Tistrella bauzanensis: one gene and its partner. The protein of the gene in region 1 interacts with the protein of each later gene in a pairwise test. Links are inferred from orthologs where the notes say so. Each region holds a gene or a part of one and is shown on either strand. Other genes may lie near its edges.

The links.
Region 2: the proteins of gyrA (region 1) and gyrB interact in binary tests that used the Escherichia coli proteins (3 or more experiments, as listed by UniProt). The link is inferred for Tistrella bauzanensis from one-to-one orthologs.

Annotation. Positions count from the first base shown.
Region 1 is NZ_BMDZ01000054.1:25,338-34,964, forward strand. Bases 6,140-9,627 are described here. They hold gyrA (DNA gyrase subunit A), read left to right. Parts: upstream 6,140-6,469; coding sequence 6,470-9,427; downstream 9,428-9,627. Other genes in these bases: IEW15_RS18960 (organic hydroperoxide resistance protein), read left to right, coding at 6,140-6,194; coaD (pantetheine-phosphate adenylyltransferase), read left to right, coding at 9,431-9,627. In the rest of the region: sulfate ABC transporter permease subunit CysT, read right to left, coding at 1-353; IEW15_RS18935 (sulfate ABC transporter substrate-binding protein), read right to left, coding at 373-1,386; IEW15_RS18940 (FAD/NAD(P)-binding protein), read right to left, coding at 1,547-2,971; ssb (single-stranded DNA-binding protein), read left to right, coding at 3,131-3,796; IEW15_RS18950 (aldo/keto reductase), read right to left, coding at 3,895-4,899; IEW15_RS18955 (MarR family winged helix-turn-helix transcriptional regulator), read left to right, coding at 5,085-5,555; more of IEW15_RS18960, read left to right, coding at 5,781-6,139. UniProt on the Escherichia coli protein: A type II topoisomerase that negatively supercoils closed circular double-stranded (ds) DNA in an ATP-dependent manner to maintain chromosomes in an underwound state.
Region 2 is NZ_BMDZ01000050.1:61-9,338, forward strand. Bases 263-3,401 are described here. They hold gyrB (DNA topoisomerase (ATP-hydrolyzing) subunit B), read right to left. Parts: upstream 3,015-3,401; coding sequence 510-3,014; downstream 263-509. Other genes in these bases: IEW15_RS18080 (hypothetical protein), read right to left, coding at 263-507; recF (DNA replication/repair protein RecF), read right to left, coding at 3,158-3,401. Outside these bases: more of IEW15_RS18080, read right to left, coding at 145-262; more of recF, read right to left, coding at 3,402-4,363; dnaN (DNA polymerase III subunit beta), read right to left, coding at 4,417-5,538; chromosomal replication initiator protein DnaA, read right to left, coding at 5,726-7,570; IEW15_RS18110 (rhodanese-like domain-containing protein), read right to left, coding at 7,677-8,147; rpsT (30S ribosomal protein S20), read right to left, coding at 8,796-9,065; IEW15_RS18120 (enoyl-CoA hydratase), read right to left, coding at 9,242-9,278. UniProt on the Escherichia coli protein: DNA gyrase negatively supercoils closed circular double-stranded DNA in an ATP-dependent manner to maintain chromosomes in an underwound state.

The DNA of each region.
Region 1 (9,627 bases):
GCCAGCGCGATGCCGGCCACGGCTGTCGGCAGGGCGAAGGGCAGGTCGACCAGGGCATCCAGCAGCCGGCGGCCGGGAAAGCGATAGCGCACCAGCACCCAGGCCAGCAGCAGCCCGAACAGGGCGTTGAACAGCGTGGCGCCGCCGGCGGCGGTCAGCGTCACCTGATAGGTGGCCACCGCCCGGCGCGAACTCACCACCGCCCAGAACTCGGCTGGGCCGAGGCTGGCCGCCTTCATCACCAGCGCCAGGATCGGCAGCGCCACGATGATCGCGGTGTAGAACAGCGTGATGCCGAGTGTCAGGCCGAAGCCCGGCAGGACGCCGCGGGATGAACGCAAGGCAGTGGCCATGATCAGCTATCGGTCCGGATCAGCGGTTCTGGGCGGCGAACAGCTGGTCCAGCTTGGCGCCTTCCTTGAAATGCTCGGCCTGGATCTTGTCCCAGCTGCCGAACACGTCTTCGATCCGCACCAGCTTCAGCTCAGGGAACTGGTCGGCATACTTGGCGGCGATCTCTTCATCGACCACGCGGTTATAGCGGCGGGCGGCGATTTCCTGGCCGGGCTTGCTGTACAGGAAGTTCAGATAGCCTTCGGCGGCCTTGCGGCTGCCGCGATCGTCGACGACCTTGTCGACCACCGCCACCGGGAACTCGGCGATCAGGCTCTGCGACGGGGTGACGACCTCGTAACTGTCCTCGCCATATTCCTTGCGGATCAGGTTGGTTTCGGCCTCGAACGTGATCAGAACGTCGCCGATGCCGCGTTCGACGAAGGTGGTGGTGGCGCCGCGTCCGCCGGTGTCGAACACCGCGACATGGCCGAAGATCTGCGAGACGAACTCATCAGTCCGGGCGACGTCGCCGCCGAACTTGTCCAGCCCGAACGCATAGGCGGCCAGATAGGTATAGCGCGCATTGCCTGAGGTCTTGGGGTTCGGGAACACCACCTCCACGCCGTCGCGGACGAGATCCGACCAATCCTTGATGTTCTTGGGATTGCCCTTACGGACCAGGAAGGATGGCATCGAATACCAGGGCGAGGCCTGATTGGGGAACTCGTTCTGCCAGCCCGGCTGGATCAACCCGCCATGCGTCACCAGAAAGTCAATATCGGTGACCTGATTGAATGTCACGACATCGGCCTTGAGCCCTTCCAGGATAGCGCGGGCCTGGCGCGAGGTGCCGGCATGGGACTGGTTGACCGTGATCGTGGTACCGGTCTGATCCTTCCAGGCCGGAACGAAGCTCTCATTGATCTCGGCGAACAATTCGCGGGCGATGTCATACGACGCGTTCAGCAGGGCGTCGGTCTCGGCGGCCCGCGCCGGCGCGCCGGCGGCAAGACCGATCGCGAGGGCGGCGGCGAAAGCAAGGCGCTTCATCTGGCGGGGCTCCATATGCAGGCGTCATTGGGCGCGGGGACAGGTCGAACAGGGCGCAGGCTCGAACAGGGTGCAGGCACCCCGGTCCCGGTGTGTGCCGAGAATGTGCGGTCAACGCCGTGAATGTCAACGATTAAACATCAATTTCATGTTTTACGAATTATATAACGTATTCGGTTTGTGTATTTGACATCAGTTCCGCGGCCAGACCGGCGGCGAGCGCTGCGACCTGATTGCGGATATCAGGCACCGCCGTGCTTTCCCAGAACACGCCCTTGGTCAGCGGCCCCACCGCGGCCAGCCGCCGATCGGCCCGGCCATGGGCATCGATCAGGCGCAGATCGTCGTCGACATCCAGCCCCAGCGCCAGGGTGTCGGCCCGGATATGCCCGCACCGGAACAGGCCGGCCAGCACCGGTTCGGCGGTATGGGCCAGATTGCCGCCGGGGCCGGTGCAGTCGACCGCGCGGGCGGCGATCACCCGTTCGGCAGGACCGCCGCCGCGTGGCACCAGATCGAAGGCGGCTCGGTCGGCGTCGATATGACGGGCGCGGATGCGCATCGCGCGGACCAGCAACTGGCCACGGGCGCGGGCATCGCCGATCCGCGTTGCCACATCCGGTGCCATCCGGTGGCGGTGGCTGTCCCACCAGGGCCGCAGATGGCGCAGGAAGCGTTGTTGCTCAGTCGTGTCCAGCCCGCGCCACAGGCTCTGGGTCACGGGTCGCAGGCCATCGATCACCGCCCGCCAACCGCCGCCACGGCCTTGGGCGGCCAGATCGGCCTCGGCCTGCCGTGCTGCCCGGCGCACGGCATGCAGCAGCGCGCTCAACTGCGGTGGGGCTGTTGCCGGATCGAGCGAGGGCAGCGGTGCCGGCACCGGCGCATGAGCGCGTGGCAGAAGCCCGCGCCGCGAGATGGCATGGATCGGACCGCGATGACCGCGATCCAGCAGGCTGATCACCACGTCGACCGCCGTCAGCCCGGTGCCGATCAGCATCACGGTTGCATCGCGATCGATGCCCTCCAGAGCCCCTGGCGCCCAGGGGTCTGCGGCATAGGCCGGGCTTGGAACGAGATCACGGCCGGGCGGAAAATTGCCCAGCGCCAGCACCGCCGCATCGACCGCATAGCGCCGGCCACCATCGACCTGCATCATGAATCCCCCGCCCGGCGCCGGCTCCAGGCCGACCGCGCTGTCATGGATCAGCTGCAGGTTCATGGCCTTGCCGCAGCCCCAGATCCGGTCGGCGATCAGATCCTGGATATACGAGCCATAGATCCGCCGCGGCACGAAGCCGTCGCGGCCGGTGGGTTCGCATGGCCCCAGCGTGCCGGCATGGCTGTCCAGCCAGCGGATGAAGTGGTCGGGCTGGTCTGGAAAGGCGCTCATATTGCCGGCGCGGACGTTCAGCAGATGATGGGGGTTGCCGGTCGCATAGGCGACACCGCGGCCGAACTGGCTGTTGCGCTCCACCAGCAGGATCTTGTCCTGCTGCCGGCAGCGGTCCAGAAGATGCACCGCCAGCAGGGCGCCGCTGAAGCCGGCACCGATGATCGCGATCGTGGTCCCTTTGGTCGCCATGCAAGCCGCCTCCGGCGATGAATGGAGCGCTCAGCCTAGCGCGTGGTGCAGGTCGGCGTCATGCGGCATGGACAGAAGCGCCCCCGATGACGCAGGATGCGCCCAATTGAGCGGGCGCCCCTGGCGGTGCCCGGACACGCAGTCGAGGAAGACAGAGCCATGGCGGGCAGCGTCAACAAGGTGATCCTGATCGGCAATCTGGGCCGTGACCCCGAGGTCCGGAGCACCCAGGACGGCATGAAGATCGTGAACCTTGCCATCGCGACCAGCGAGAACTGGCGCGATCGGCAGAGCGGCGAGCGCCGCGAGCGGACCGAATGGCACCGTGTGGTGATCTTCAACGAGCGTCTGGCCGAGGTTGCCGAGAAATTCCTGCGCAAGGGCTCGAAGGTCTATGTCGAGGGGGCCTTGCAGACCCGGAAATGGACCGATCAGCAGGGCCAGGAGAAGTATACCACCGAGGTGGTGCTCCAGCGCTTCCGCGGGGAGCTGACCATGCTCGACGGCCGCGGCGAAGGCGGCGGCGGTGGCGGCGGCGCAGGCGGCGGCGGTGGCGGCGACGATGAATTCGGCGGCGGCGGCGCAGGCGGCGGCGGCTTCGGTGGCGGCAACCGTCGCGGCGGCGGCGGTGCCGGCGGTGGTCGTGGCGGCGCCGGTGGCCAGGGCGGTGGTGGCCAGGGCGGTGGCTTCGGCGGCGGCTATGACGATTACGGTTCGGATTACGGCGGCGGCAGCGGCAGCGGCGGTGGTGCCGGCGGCCGGGGTGGCGCCGGTGGTGGCGCCGGCGGTGGCGGCAACGATCTGGACGACGAAATTCCGTTCTGACACCAGTTTACAACCCGGCGGACACCCGCCGATACGTGTGCCGACGACGCCCGCGCATTCCTTGATGGGGCGCGGGCGTCGTCCGTTCCGAGCCCTGGTTACCGGTCCAGATAGGCCATTTCGCGTTCACCATAGCGCGGGCCGGCGGTGACGCCGGGTGGCAGGGCGGCATCCAGCCGGGCGATGTCATCAGGGGTGAGCGTCAGGTCAAGCGCCGCCCAGTTGTCGTCCAGATGGCTGATCCGCCGGGTGCCCGGGATCGGGATCACATCCTCGCCCCGCGCCAGCAGCCAGGCCAACGCCACCCGGCCCGGGGTGGCGTCATGGGCGGCGGCGATCTCGCGCACGATCGATGCGGCCCTGACATTGGCGTCGTAATTGGCGCCCATCAACCGGGGGTCGGTCCGCCGCCGGTCGCCTTCCGGGTGGTCTTCGGCACGGCCGATGGTGCCGGTCAGGAAGCCGCGACCCAGTGGCGCGAACGGCACCAGGGCGATGCCCAGCCGGCGGAGCGTCGGCAGAATGTCGGTTTCGATGTCGCGTTCCCACAGCGAATATTCGCTTTGCAGGGCCGCGACCGGATGCACCGCATGGGCGCGATCGATGGTGCGGGCGCCCGCTTCCGACAGGCCGAAATGCTTGACCTTGCCGGCCTTGACCAGATCGGCGACCGTGCCGGCCACATCCTCGATCGGCACCGCCGGGTCGACGCGATGCTGATAGAGCAGGTCGATCCGGTCGGTGCCAAGGCGGCCGAGCGAGCCGTCGACCGCCGCGATGATCCGCTCGGGCCGGCTGTCGACCCCGGTCGGGCGACCGCCCTCGATCCGCCAGCCGAACTTGGTCGCCAGAACCACCCGGTCACGCAGGGGACCGGTCGATGTGGTGCCGGCCAGCGCCCGACCAATCAGGCTTTCGTTCACGAACGGCCCGTAAACCTCGGCGGTATCGAGGAATGTGCAGCCGATCTCGATGGCGTGGTGAAGGGTTGCAATCGACTGGGCATCGTCGGTCGGTCCATAGGACTGGCTCATGCCCATGCAGCCGAGGCCGATGGCGGAAACCAGGGGGCCATTGCTGCCAAGGCGGCGTCGGGCGGTCATGGCGGGCATCCTCTGCATGATGGATCGGGGCCAACAGAATGCGCCCGCCTGTGCGGGCTGTCGACGGCCCAGACGCCGCCGCAGCGCCCCGGCGCCGCTTGTGAAGATTGCCAGCCGGCCGGCAAGAGCGCCATAGTGCCCGAAGCCGCTATATCACCGGCGGCTCACAGACAGTCGAGCCGATGATGACCAGTGACCAGGATCCGCTGAACCTCGATGCCCAGCTTTGCTTCGCGCTGTATGGCGCGTCGCTGGCGATGACCAAGCTGTACCGACCGGCACTCGACCGGCTGGGCCTGACCTATCCGCAGTATCTGGTGATGCTTGCCCTGTGGGAGAGTGATGACGTCACCGTCGGCGAGCTTGGGCGGCGGCTCGGCCTCGACTCCGGTACATTGACGCCGTTGCTGAAGCGGATGGAGGCGGCCGGGCTGGTCAGCCGCCGCCGTGATCGCGACGATGAACGCCAGGTGCGGGTGGTGTTGACCGATGCGGGCCACGGCCTGAAGAACCGGGCGCGGCACATCCCTGAGCAGATGTTCTGTGCGATGGGCATGTCGCCTGTGGAACTTGCCCAGTTGCGGGCAAGATTGAAGACGTTGCAGGCGCGGTTGGCGGAGGCGGCGGCCGGGGCCGGAGATGGCGCCGCCGACTGATCCGACCGGCTGTGATGCCGGGTCATGTAGATTTATATTGCACACAATTTAATTGATGGCAATATAGTGGCGGGCGGCGATAGACAGGCAATGCCGGGGCATGCCGGTCAGGGCCGTGCACCCCGGATCTGACCGCAACGCAACATGGACAGGCCAGCCATCGTTGCCATCTACAGACGAGGCCCCGCCATTCGGCGCGCGGCCCCACACCAAGGAGCATCTGTCATGCAGACCCTCTACACTGCCCATGCCACTGTGACCGGCGGCCGTGACGGCCGCGCGACGAGCAATGACGGCCAGATCGATCTGGCGGTGGCGATGCCGCCGGAACTGGGCGGCAACGGCAAGGGCACCAATCCGGAGCAGCTGTTCGCGGCCGGCTATGCCGCCTGTTTCCTGTCGGCGCTGAAGCTGGTGGCCGGTCAGAAGGGCGTGAAGCTTGGCGCCGACGCCAATGTCGAAGCGGCGGTGTCGATTGGCAAGGATGAGACCAGCTTCGGTCTGGCGGTGGTGCTGACCGCCACCCTGCCGGGTGTGGATGGCGATGTGGCCCATGGTCTGGTTGAAGCCGCCCATCAGGTGTGCCCCTATTCCAAGGCGACCCGTGGCAATATCGCGGTGGAGCTGAAGGTCGCCTGAACCCGGCACGGCCCCTGTTTCGGCCCGGAATATCAGGGGGCGGCCGCTGTGGTTGTTCGGCGGCGCAAAATTGGTTAGCTTCGGGGACGATTTCACGATCGGCCGGCGGACGCGGATTTCCGGAGACGGAATGACCGCGCGCGTCGGCCGCGCGTGCGAGCGTACCCCCACGAGCGCCGGCCGGCCCTTCATGGTCCGGATCGGTCAGCGCCGCCCCTCCGCCGGGGACGCCACGCCTGGCGTGGCGGTCCCAGTGCCAGTTCCGGGATCGTACCTTGTCCGACACGCCCGTTCCGCCCATCGCCTCCGACATCGCGCCGGTCACGATCGAAGATGAGATGCGGCGTTCGTACCTCGACTACGCGATGAGCGTGATCGTGGCGCGCGCGCTGCCCGACGTCCGCGACGGCCTGAAGCCCGTGCACCGCCGGATTCTGTTCTCGATGCACGAGAGCGGCTATGAATGGAACAAGCCCTTCCGCAAATCGGCACGTGTGGTCGGTGATGTCATGGGTAAGTACCATCCCCATGGCGACAGCGCGATTTACGACACCATGGTCCGCATGGCGCAGGATTTTTCGATGCGCCTGCGTCTGATCGACGGCCAGGGCAATTTCGGCTCGATGGACGGTGATCCGCCGGCGGCGATGCGCTACACCGAAGCGCGTCTGACCAAGGCCGCGAGCACGCTGCTGTCGGATCTCGACAAAGAGACCGTCGATTTCCAGAACAACTACGACGACACCACCGCCGAGCCGACGGTGCTGCCGGCGCGGTTCCCGAACCTGCTGGTCAACGGCGCCGGCGGCATCGCGGTCGGCATGGCGACCAATATCCCGACCCATAACCTGGGCGAGGTGATCGATGCCGCGATCGCGTTGATCAACAATCCCGAACTGACGGTCGGCGATCTGCTGCGCATCGTGCCCGGCCCCGATTTCCCCACCGGCGGCATCATCGTCGGGCGTGGCGGCAGCCGCGAGGCGTTGATGACCGGCCGCGGGTCGGTGCTGCTGCGCGGCAAGGTGGAGATGGAAGAGGTCCGCAAGGACCGGATGGCGATCATCGTCCGCGAGATTCCCTATCAGGTGAACAAGGCGCGGATGATCGAGCGGATCGCCGAGGCGGTGCGTGATCGCAAGATCGAGGGTGTGGCCGACCTGCGTGACGAAAGCGATCGCGACGGTGTGCGCGTGGTCGTGGAGCTGAAGCGTGACGCGACGGCCGAGGTGGTGATCAACCAGCTTTATCGCTTCACGCCGCTTCAGACCACCTTCGGCGTCAACATGCTGGCGCTGAATGGCGGCAAGCCGGTGATGATGAACCTGCGCGACATGTTGCAGGCCTTCATCGACTTCCGCGAGGAGGTCATCACCCGCCGCACGATCTTCGAACTGCGCAAGGCCCGCGAACGCGCCCATGTCTTGATGGGTCTGGGTGTCGCGGTGGTCAATCTCGACCCGGTGGTCGAGCTGATCAAGGCCTCGCCCGATTCGACCGCGGCCCGCGAGGCGCTGATGGACCGGCCGTGGCCGGCCGGCGATATCGCGCCCTATATCGCCCTGGTGGGCGAGCCCGACCGCAATGTCGTCGACGGCATGTACAGCCTGTCGGAGGCTCAGGCCCGGGCGATCCTGGATCTACGCCTGCACCGCCTGACCGGGCTGGAGCGCGATCGCATCGGCGCGGAACTGCGCGAGATCTGCGACAAGATCATCGAATATCTGAAGATCCTCAACGATCGCGCCCGGATGCTCGACGTGCTGCGCGGCGAGCTGATCGAGGTGCGCGACGAATTCGCCACCCCGCGCCGGACGGTGATTGAGGAGTCGGAATTCGACTATAACGTCGAAGACCTGATCGAACGCGAGGAGATGGTCGTCACCGTCACCCATGGCGGCTACATCAAGCGCGTGCCGTTGTCGACCTATCGGGCCCAGCGTCGTGGCGGCAAGGGCCGATCGTCGATGGCGGTGCGCGACGAGGATTTCGTGGCGCAGATCTTCGTGCTGAACAGCCACGCGGCGGTGCTGTTCTTCTCGAATGCGGGTCAGGTCTACAAGCTGAAGGTCTGGCAGTTGCCGGCCGGTACGCCGCAGAGCCGGGGCAAGGCGATGGTCAATCTGCTGCCGCTGAAGGAGGGCGAGGTCATCGCCACCCTGATGCCGCTGCCCGATGACCCGGACATGCCGGAACTGGCCGAGGTCGATGAGGCCACCGCCGACGAGGCGGCGGAGGAAGCCGCCGAGGCGCTGGACGCGATTTCCGACAGCGACGCCTATGTCATGTTCGCGACCGCCCGCGGCAATGTCCGCCGCAACCGGCTGGCCGATTTCGTCAATGTGATGAGCAATGGCAAGATCGCGATCCGGCTGGGCGAGGACGACCGGCTGGTGGGCGTGATGCCCTGCACCGGTGCCGATGACGTGGTTCTGGCCAGCCGCAGCGGCAAGGCGATCCGCTTCCCCGTTGGGGCCGTGCGGTTGTTCAAGAGCCGCACCTCCGATGGTGTCCGCGGCATTTCGCTGGCCGCCGACGACGAGGTCGTGTCGATGTCGGTCATCCGCCATCGCGAGGTGGATGTGGATACCCGCGACAACTATCTGCGCTTCGCCAACGCCAAGCGTCGCTGGCTGGCGCAGTTGAAAGCGCAGGAGACCGGCACCACTGCCATGGTCGATGGCGAGGAGGCGACCGCGGTCGCCGATCCGGGCGACCTGCCGGCGGATGTGGGCGAACTTGCCGCGCGCTATGGTCTCGATCTCGAAACCGCCCAGCGGCTTGAGATGGAAGAGGAATTCCTGCTGGTCATCACCACGCGCGGTTATGGCAAGCGGACCTCGGCCTATGAATACCGCACCACCAACCGTGGCGGATCGGGCATCGTCAACATGACGACCAGCACCCGCAACGGCCGGATCGTGGCCTGCTTCCCGATCGCGCAGGGCGAGCAGATCATGCTGGTGACCGATGGCGGGCAGTTGATCCGCACGCCGGTGGCCGGAATCCGGATTGCCGGTCGAGACACGATGGGGGTGATCGTGTTCAAGACCGCGCAGGACGAAAAGGTCGTCTCGGCCGCACGGTTGAGCGAGGCGGCGGACGAAGAGCCGAACGGCGCCGGCGATGTCGCGGGCGACGAGGGGGAGCAGGACGGCAACGGTGGCACCGACCTTCGCACAGACGATGGCGATGCTGATACCGGTGCGGGTGGAGACCCAGTGGAGGACTAGGCATTGAGCGGCAAGGGCATCTATCCGGGCACCTTCGACCCGGTCACGAACGGGCATATGGATATCATCAAACGCAGTCTGCGGGTGGTGGACCAGCTCGTCGTGGCCGTCGCGGGCAGCCCGGGGAAGGGACCGATGTTCTCTCTGGACGAGCGCGTCGCGCTGGTCGAGGCGGAGCTGGCGACATTGCCGGCCGATCT
Region 2 (9,278 bases), on another replicon or contig:
AGTTTTGAGTCCGACTCTGAGCCAGACGATCTTGATCCAACCTCGACGTCGCATCGGCCTGCGCGACACGGTCGGCGATCAGATCCTCGACACCGATGAAATCGACACGAAAACCAGGTTCAAATTCAACCTGAGAAATGTAATCTATAGAATCCGCACCATCCAGAAGGCGTGAGCCGACCACCTCAACCCCGATATTCTTTGCATAGTGATGCAGGCCGCGTGTCCCGTCGCATTCTTTGCATAGTGATGCAGGCCGCGTGTCCCGTCGCGCGGTGTCTCGAATCCCATCTCGCGTAGAACGGCTTCGAGTTTGGCTTGACTGGGAATGACGATATCGAAATCGCCCGAGACGAAATGTGAAGCGGTGTAGAACTCCACCGCCGCACCACCAACCAGCACCGGCCGCGCGATGCCTGCCTCTTCCAATCGACGCGATGCATCGGCGAGGACGAGCAAGGCGTCCTGAAAGAACGTCCTGCCGCCCCGCAGCGCATCATCCGTCATGATCACACATCCAGATTGGACACGTTCAGCGCATTGTCCTGAATGAAATTGCGGCGGGGCTCCACCACGTCGCCCATCAGGGTCGTGAAGATCTCGTCGGCCTCGTCGGCATGGTTGACGCGCACCTGAAGCAGGGTGCGGCTGTTGGGGTCCATGGTGGTTTCCCACAACTGGTCGGCGTTCATCTCGCCCAGACCCTTGTAGCGCTGCACCTGAATGCCGCGCCGTCCGGCTTCCAGCACCGCCTCGAAAAGCTGGGTCGGCGTGGCGACACGCACCTCGCGGCCCTTGTCGAAGGCGATGCGGGCCGGGCCGTCGAACACGCCGGCAAGCTCCGCCAGATAGCGGCTGATCAGCCGGGCCTCACCACCGCGCGACAGCGCCGCCTCGATCGTATAGCTCTCCTGCATGCCGCGCAGTTCGCGGCGCACCCGGATGCGGCGCACCTCACCCGCGCGCGGCACCGGGCCGGTGCCGCCGGCCTCGCCTTCCGGCGCGCTGGTCTCCACCGCATAGCTCCAGCCGCGGTCATGCTCGTTCGACCGCGCGTCCAGCCGGGCGATCAGGATCCGGCCAGCCTGTTCGGCCGCGACCGCATCGGCGAAAGAGGCTTCCGACAACGCGCCCGACAATGCCGCTTCCTCCAGCAGCCAGAGCGGCGCCCGCCGTGCGATCGCCTTCAACTGATTGGCGACGTCGCGGGCACGCTCCACCACCGTGCGCAGATCGCCGCCGGCACGCTGGGCGCCCGAATGCAGGGTCAATACGGCATCCTGCAGCGACTGGCCGATCAGGTGGTTTTCAAGCGCCAGCTCGCCCTTCAGATAGACCTCGCTGGTCCCGCGCTTGATGCGGTACAGCGGCGGCTGGGCGATGTACAGATGACCACGCCGGATCAGTTCAGGCATCTGACGATAGAAAAAGGTCAGCAGCAGGGTGCGGATATGGCTTCCGTCCACGTCTGCGTCGGTCATGATGATGATCTTGTGATAGCGCAGCTTGTCGGCGTTAAAATCGTCCCGGCCGATGCCGCAGCCCAGCGCCGAGATCAGCGTGCCGATTTCAGCGGAACTCAACATCTTGTCGAACCGCGCCCGCTCGACATTCAGGATCTTGCCGCGCAGCGGCAGGATCGCCTGATTGGCGCGGTTGCGGCCCTGCTTGGCCGATCCGCCTGCCGAGTCACCCTCGACCAGGAAGATTTCGGATTTGGCGGGGTCGCGTTCCTGACAATCGGCCAGCTTGCCGGGCAGGCTGGTGATGTCCAGCGCGCTCTTGCGCCGGGTCAGTTCGCGGGCCTTGCGCGCGGCCTCACGCGCCACCGCCGCCTCGACCACCTTGCCCACGATCGCGCGGGCGTCCTGGGGATGCTCCTCGAACCACTGGTCGAGCCGTTCGCCGACCAGATTCTCGACCGCCGGCTTCACCTCGGAACTGACCAGCTTGTCCTTGGTCTGCGACGAGAATTTCGGGTCCGGCACCTTCACCGACAGCACGCAGGTCAGCCCCTCGCGCGCATCCTCGCCCGACACCGACACCTTCTCGCGCTTGGCGATACCCGATGACGTGGCATAGGCGTTGATGGTGCGGGTCAGCGCCGCGCGGAACCCGGCCAGATGGGTGCCGCCGTCACGCTGCGGGATGTTGTTGGTGAAACACAGCACGTTCTCGTGATAGCTGTCATTCCACTGCATCGACACTTCGACCATGATGCCGGCGCGCTCGCCGGATACCGTGATCGGGGTGCCATGCATCGGCGATTTGCTGCGGTCCAGATAGCGCACGAAAGCCTCGATGCCGCCGTCGTAATGCATACGGTGGCTGACCGGGGTATCGGTGCGGCTGTCGACGAATTCGATGGTCACGCCCGAATTCAGGAAGGCGAGCTCGCGCAGCCGACGCTCCAGCGTCGCCGCATCGAAATTCACCTGGGTGAAGATCTCGGTCGACGGCATGAAGGTGATTTCACTGCCGGTCTTGTCGCCACTCTGGCCGACAATCTCCAGCGGCTGGACCGCCTCGCCCATCTTGAAGCGCATATAGTGTTCATTGCCGGCGCGCCAGATCCTGAGTTCCAGCCATTCCGACAGCGCGTTCACCACCGACACGCCCACGCCATGCAGGCCGCCCGACACCTTGTAGGAATTCTGGTCGAACTTACCGCCGGCATGCAGCTGGGTCATGATGACCTGAGCCGCCGACACGCCTTCCTCGTCATGGATATCGACCGGGATGCCGCGGCCATTGTCGCGGACCGTCACCGATCCGTCGCCGTTCAGCACCACATGGACCTGATCGCACCAGCCGGCCAACGCCTCGTCGATGGCGTTGTCGACCACCTCATAGACCATGTGGTGCAGGCCCGAGCCGTCGTCGGTGTCGCCGATATACATGCCCGGGCGCTTGCGCACGGCATCCAGGCCACGCAGAACCTTGATCGAGTCGGCACCATAGGACGTGGCTGCGATGGCAGTCTCGGACTGGGAGTGTGCGGGCTGCTCTGTCATCGAACCGGTTCCATCATCCTCGGCCATGGGGCTTCCTCGGTCTGGGGCATGCGCGCGCGTCGCCGGTCATGAACGGGCCTCCGCCGTGGAGACGCCCATGATCCTGCCGGACGGCCGGGAGACCAGCCATCCATGACGCGTGCTCATTCGCGCATCGCCGAGGCATCGGCGATCCGCAAGAATTGAGCCCGTCCCTCCAGCCCCGCAAACAGCGGTCGGTCGGTGCCGGTGAGCCAGGCCTGGGAACCGAGCGTCACCAGCACGTCATAGAGTGCTGTGCGCCGCTCGGCATCGAGATGGGCTGCGACCTCGTCCAGCAGCAGGATCGGGGCCGATCCCTCCACTGTCCGTTTCAGCCGCGCCACCGCCAGCACGATCGCCAGCAGCAGCGCCTTCTGTTCGCCGGTGGAACACCGCGCGGCCGGCATGCCGCCGGCATCATGGGTCACCACCAGATCGCTGCGGTGCGGGCCGACCCGGGTGCCCCCGGCCTCGGCATCCTGACCGCGGCACTCGGCCAGCCTTGCGGCCAGCCGGTCTTCAACCGCCAGGGCGGGTTCCACGGCCAGAGCCGCCTCCACCTCGCCCTCAATCGCAATCCGCGCGCGTGGGAAAGCCCCGTCGCCCGCAGCCAGAACCGCCTTCAACTGGCGCATGAAACCCAGCCGCGCCGCCGCGATCGCAACCCCCTTGGCCGCCATCGTGGCTTCCAGCGCAGCCAGCCATGCCGGGTCGCGGCGGCCGTCGCGCAACAGCCGGGCGCGTTCGCGCATCGCCTGCTCATAGGCGGCGATCCGCCCGGCATGGTCGGGATCCAGGCCATAGACCAGCCGGTCGAAGAACCGCCGCCGGTTGCCGGCGCTATCGATGAACAGTCGGTCCATCAACGGCGTCACCCACAAGACCGACCAGCGCCGGCCGAGTTCCGCGGCACTGGCATTGCGGCCGTCGATCCGCACCACCCGGCGTTCCCGCTCCCCCCCGCCGCCGGCCAGACCGGTGCCGGCCTCGACCGGCCCGTCGCCGGTCCGCACCGTTGCCGCCACCGCCCAACCGGCACCGGTATGGCCCGTTCCGCCCAGATGACCCGTCTCATCCCGATGATCCATCGCGGCCAGACGGTCCATATCGGCCAAGCGGTCCATATCTGCCAACCGGGCACCGCGCAGGCCGCGCCCGGGCGCCAGCATCGACACCGCTTCCAGCAGATTGGTCTTGCCGGCGCCATTGGCGCCGGTCAGCACCACCGGCCGGGGATCGAGCGCCAGCCGCAGCCCGGCATAGTTGCGAAAGCCGGTCAGCACCAGCCGGGTCAGCGCCGGCACAGTATCGCCTGCGCCACCGGGCACTGCGGACCCGCCGGGCTGATATGGGGTGTCGGGAAACGTGGGATCGGACGTGATCAAATCCGCATCGGCATCAGCACATACAGGGCACCGGCATCCGCGGTGTCGCGGATCACCACCGGCGAGGCTCCGTCGGCGATCGCCATCTCCATCAGGTCGCCGTCGATCTGACCGGCCACATCGAGCACATAGCGCGAGTTGAAGCCGATCTCGATGTGCTGCCCCTCGTAATCGACCGTCAGCTCTTCGCTCGCCGAGCCGTGATCGGGGCTGGTCACCGCCAGATCCAGCCGGCCATCGCTGAGCGCGAAACGCACTGCCCGCGACTTCTCGCTGGAAATCGTCGCCACCCGGTCGACCGCGGCCGCGAAGGGCTTGCCGTCGATGCGCACGATCTTGTCGTTGCCGGCCGGGATCACCCGCTCATAATCCGGGAACGACCCGTCGATCAGCTTCGAGGTCAGCACCACGCGGCCGAAGGCGAACCGGATCTTGGTTTCCGACAAGGCCACCGCCACCTCGTCCTCGATCTCGTCGATCAGCTTGCGCAGCTCGCCCACCGCCTTGCGCGGCACGATCACGCCCGGCATGCCGGCCGCACCCTCCGGCACCTCGCTCTCCACCCGCGCCAGACGGTGACCATCGGTCGCCACCGCGCGCAGCCGCCGGCCATCCGGGCTTTCGGCGACATGGAGATAGATGCCGTTCAGGTAATAGCGGGTCTCTTCGGTCGAAATCGCGAACCGGGTCTTGTCGATCAGCCGCTTCAGGTCGGTGGCCGACAGATGGAAGGCAAACGGCAGATTGCCCTCGGCGATCTCAGGGAAGTCTTCGGCCGGCAGCACCGACAGCGCCGAGGCATAGCGCCCCGCCGACAGCTTCATCTGGCCCTTGGCGGCATCGAGCGCCAGCTCGATCTCGGCGCCGTCGGGCAGCTTGCGGACAATGTCGTGAAGGGTATGGGCGGGCACCGTGGTCCGCCCCGCCTGGACCACCGTCGCCGGCACCTCCTCGACCACCGACAGGTCCAGATCGGTCGCGGTCAGGCGCAGCGCGCCCGATGCGTCGGCCTCGAACTGGACATTGGCCAGGATCGGTATGGTGTTGCGGCGCTCGACGACGCTCTGCACGTGAGTGAGCGCACGGAGCAAGGCGGCGCGTTCGATGGAAAGCTTCATGTGCGCTCCCGGTGAGGGCTGTTTCCGCTTGGGTGGCGGGAACGGACGTCAATCGGCTTGGGGCACGCCCGGCCGGCAGGTTCAGGGGTTCGTGGCGGGCCGGAACTCCAGGCCCGCCGGGGCCTGAGAGTATAACTGCAAGCCAGTTGCATCGCCAGCTTTGCGGGCATTCCCCGCGCGCTGCGGTTCAGCTTTCCAGCATCCGCCGCAGCAGCTCGATATCGTCGGCGAAGCTGCTGTCCTGGCTGCCCAGTTCCTCGACCTTTTTCACCGCATGCATCACGGTGGTATGGTCGCGGCCGCCGAATTTTCGGCCGATCTCCGGCAGGCTGGACTGGGTCAATTGCTTGGCCAGATACATCGCCACCTGCCGGGGCCGGGCGATCGCCCGCGAGCGGCGGGCGGAATGCATGTCCGACACCCGGATGTTGAAGTGCTCGGCCACCCGCTTCTGGATGTCCTCGATGGTCAGCCGGCGCTCATTGGCACGCAGCAGATCCTGCAGCACCTCCTGTGTGGTCTCAAGCGTGATCGCGCGGCCGACCAGGGTGGCATGCGCCACCACCCGGTTCAGTGCGCCCTCAAGCTCGCGGACGTTGGAGGCGATCTTGTGGGCCAGGAATTCCAGAACCTTGCCCGGCACCACGGCACCCAGCTGATCGGCCTTCTGCTGCAGGATGCCCAGCCTGAGTTCATAGGTGGTGGGGTGGATATCGGCGACCATGCCCCAGCCGAGGCGCGAGCGCAGCCGCTCCTCCATCCCGTCCAGATCCGATGGCGAGCGGTCGCCCGACACCACGATCTGCCGGTTCTGGTCCACCAGAGCGTTGAAAGTGTGGAAGAATTCCTCCTGAGTCGAATCCTTGCCGCTGATGAACTGCACGTCATCGATCATCAGCACGTCGACCGAGCGGAACTGCTCCTTGAACGCCATCGTATCCTTGTAGCGCAGCGCCCGGATGAATTCGTACATAAACTTCTCGGCCGACATGTACACCACCTTGCGCCGCGGGTTGCGGCCGCGGATATGCCATGCGATGGCATGCATAAGATGGGTCTTGCCAAGGCCGACACCGCCATACAGGAACAGCGGGTTGAACTGTACGGTTTCGCTTTCCGCCACCCGGAGCGCCGCGGCATGGGCCAGTTCGTTCGGCTTGCCGCAGACGAAATTGTCGAAAGTGAAGCGCGGATCCAGACCGGCCGACCACTGATCGATGCGTTCCGCCGCGCGGTGGCTGGCCTCGGCATCGGCTTCGGCCTCGGACATCGGCGCCGCCTGGGCACCACTGCGGCCGTTGCGGCCCGCCCCATAGGCCACGGGACCGGAACCTGTGCCGTCATGGCCGGACGGCCCGCGCCCCGAAGCGTTATGGCCCGTGGACTGGTGACCTCCGGACTGGTGACCTCCGGACTGGTGACTTCCAGGCTGGTGCCCCGGGGGCTGATGGCTGCCCGGCTGATTCGCCGGCCCCCCGCCCGCCCGCGACTGGCCGGCCGGCACCGGCGACGGCTTGCTGCTGCGCGGCGGCAGCGGCGCGCCACCGCCATAGCCGCCGGTCACATAGCCGCCGGAAATGCCGCCACGGCCCTCGCCGTTGTAACCTTCACCGTTATAGATGGCAGCCCCGCCCGAGCGGGGGCCGTTGGCTGCCGGCGGCACAACCGGAGCGACGGCATCATCGTCGGCAGCCTTGGCACCGGCGGCCCTGGCGGCGGCGGCGGCCTTGGCCGATGCCGGATCGGCAGCCCCCCAGGCACCGGCGACCGAGATGTCCACCCGGCGGACCGCCGGATTTTCCCACGACCACAGCACGCGGATACGATCGGCATAATGCGATACGACCCAGTCGCGCATGAACCGCGTCGGCACCGCGATCGTCACGCGGCCCTCGGTCACGGCAGCCAGCGACAGGGGCTTCAGCCAGGAATAAAAGGCGGCGTCGCCGAATTCGCTGCGGAGCGCATCACGAACGCGGCCCCATTGCGCCTCGTATTCGGCAAAGTCGGCGGGATCGGAAACCGGGGTCATGGGCAACGGCAGTCGCAATTGGCGGGGGTCGCCCGGCTTCATGCGGACGAACGGCAACCACGCCGCCCCCTTCCGGACAGCGGCGCGGCGGTGACGGGCGGTGGCGTCAGTTCTGGAACCAGGGCAGCCCCGCCGCCTTCCAGCCGTTCACCGTGCCGCGATGCCCGTCTTCACCCACATCGCCTTCGAAGCCGCCCTCGATGTTGAAGGCCGCGGTATAGCCGGCGCTGGTGGCGGCCATCGCCGCCGCCCGTGACCGCCCGCCGCTGCGGCACAGAAACACCACCGGCTGATCAGGGCCGATACCGGCCTCGGCCAGGGTGCCGGTGAAATCGTGGTTCTGTGCCATCTGCGGCCAGACCTGCCACGAGATCAGCCTTGGTTCCTTGCCCAGAGATTGCAGGGCCGGCAGACCCACGAACATCCACTCCTCACGGGTGCGCACGTCGACCAGAACAGCATCGGGATGCTGCTCAAGAAGCGACCATGCCTCTTCAGGCGTCACGTCGCCGGCGTAGCCGGCATGGGCACCGGTGCGGGCGGCGGCATTCAGGCGGATGTCATCGGTGCTGGCCATGGCGTCGCCTCGTGGCTCCTCTGGCAGATCTGGACGAAAAGGATGAAGGATGGGCCGAACGATGCCGCGACAGCCGGCAACTGGCAATCGGTCTGCGGGCAAAGCGTATCCGGCGAGGCTCAATGCCACTGCATCGAACCGCGAAGCGCCTTCATCCACTTGTGTCTTGGGGAGCAGGTCGGCTTGTGACCGGGCATCCCCGGGCCGGCAGCCGCATGCCGGATGATACCCCGGCTGTGCGCCCGGGCCGCCCGCGACCATAAAGGCCAAGGCTGCCGGCCGCTCAGGGCATCGACGACATCGGAACCAGTGGGCCACACCCGCATCGGTACGGACCTGCATTCGATGAGGCTAGACTAGCCCCCGCCCGTCCGGCTGGCAATGGGACCGAAATGTGAACGCGGTCATTTGCTACAAGACGACGCCCAGACGCGACAACGCACGGCACGCGATGAACGCATGCCGTGCGTTGAACGGCTAGGTCCGGCCTGCAGATTCCAGCCGGCCGCAGGCCTGATTCAACCGGACAACGCCGACGAATCAGATGCCTGGACGACGGGAACCGATGCCGGCCCCGCAGGACAGATCACAGTCTGACGCAAGCTCGAAACCGGACCAGGTCTGCACCCGGCCGGCTCCGGGGCCGGATCAGGCCTGGGCCAGACCCTTCACCCGCGCGCTGAGGCGCGAGATCTTGCGAGACGCGGTATTGGCGTGCAGAACGCCCTTGTTGACGCCACGGCGCAGTTCCGGCTCGGCAACGGCGAAAGCGGCAACGGCTGCATCCTTATCGCCCTGAAGCAGGGCCTTCTCGACCTTCTTCACGAAGGTCCGGATGCGGCTGATACGGTCGCCATTGATTTCGGCCCGGCGCGCGTTGCGGCGGATACGCTTCTTGGCGGAGTCATGATTGGCCATAAGGGGTCGGCCCTTCGGATCGGTCTGGGAACAAAAGGAAACTCAGGCGGCAGACGATAGGTGCGCGCCGGACATGAGTCAAGACGTTATCGGCAAAGCCGAAACCGGCGCCGACGGAGCGGCGCCGATTGTGGCAATGCCACCGCAGCCTTTCAGCATACGGCCGTGGCGGCGGCTCAGCGGTTCCTGAACTGCGGCTCGCGCTTTTCCGAG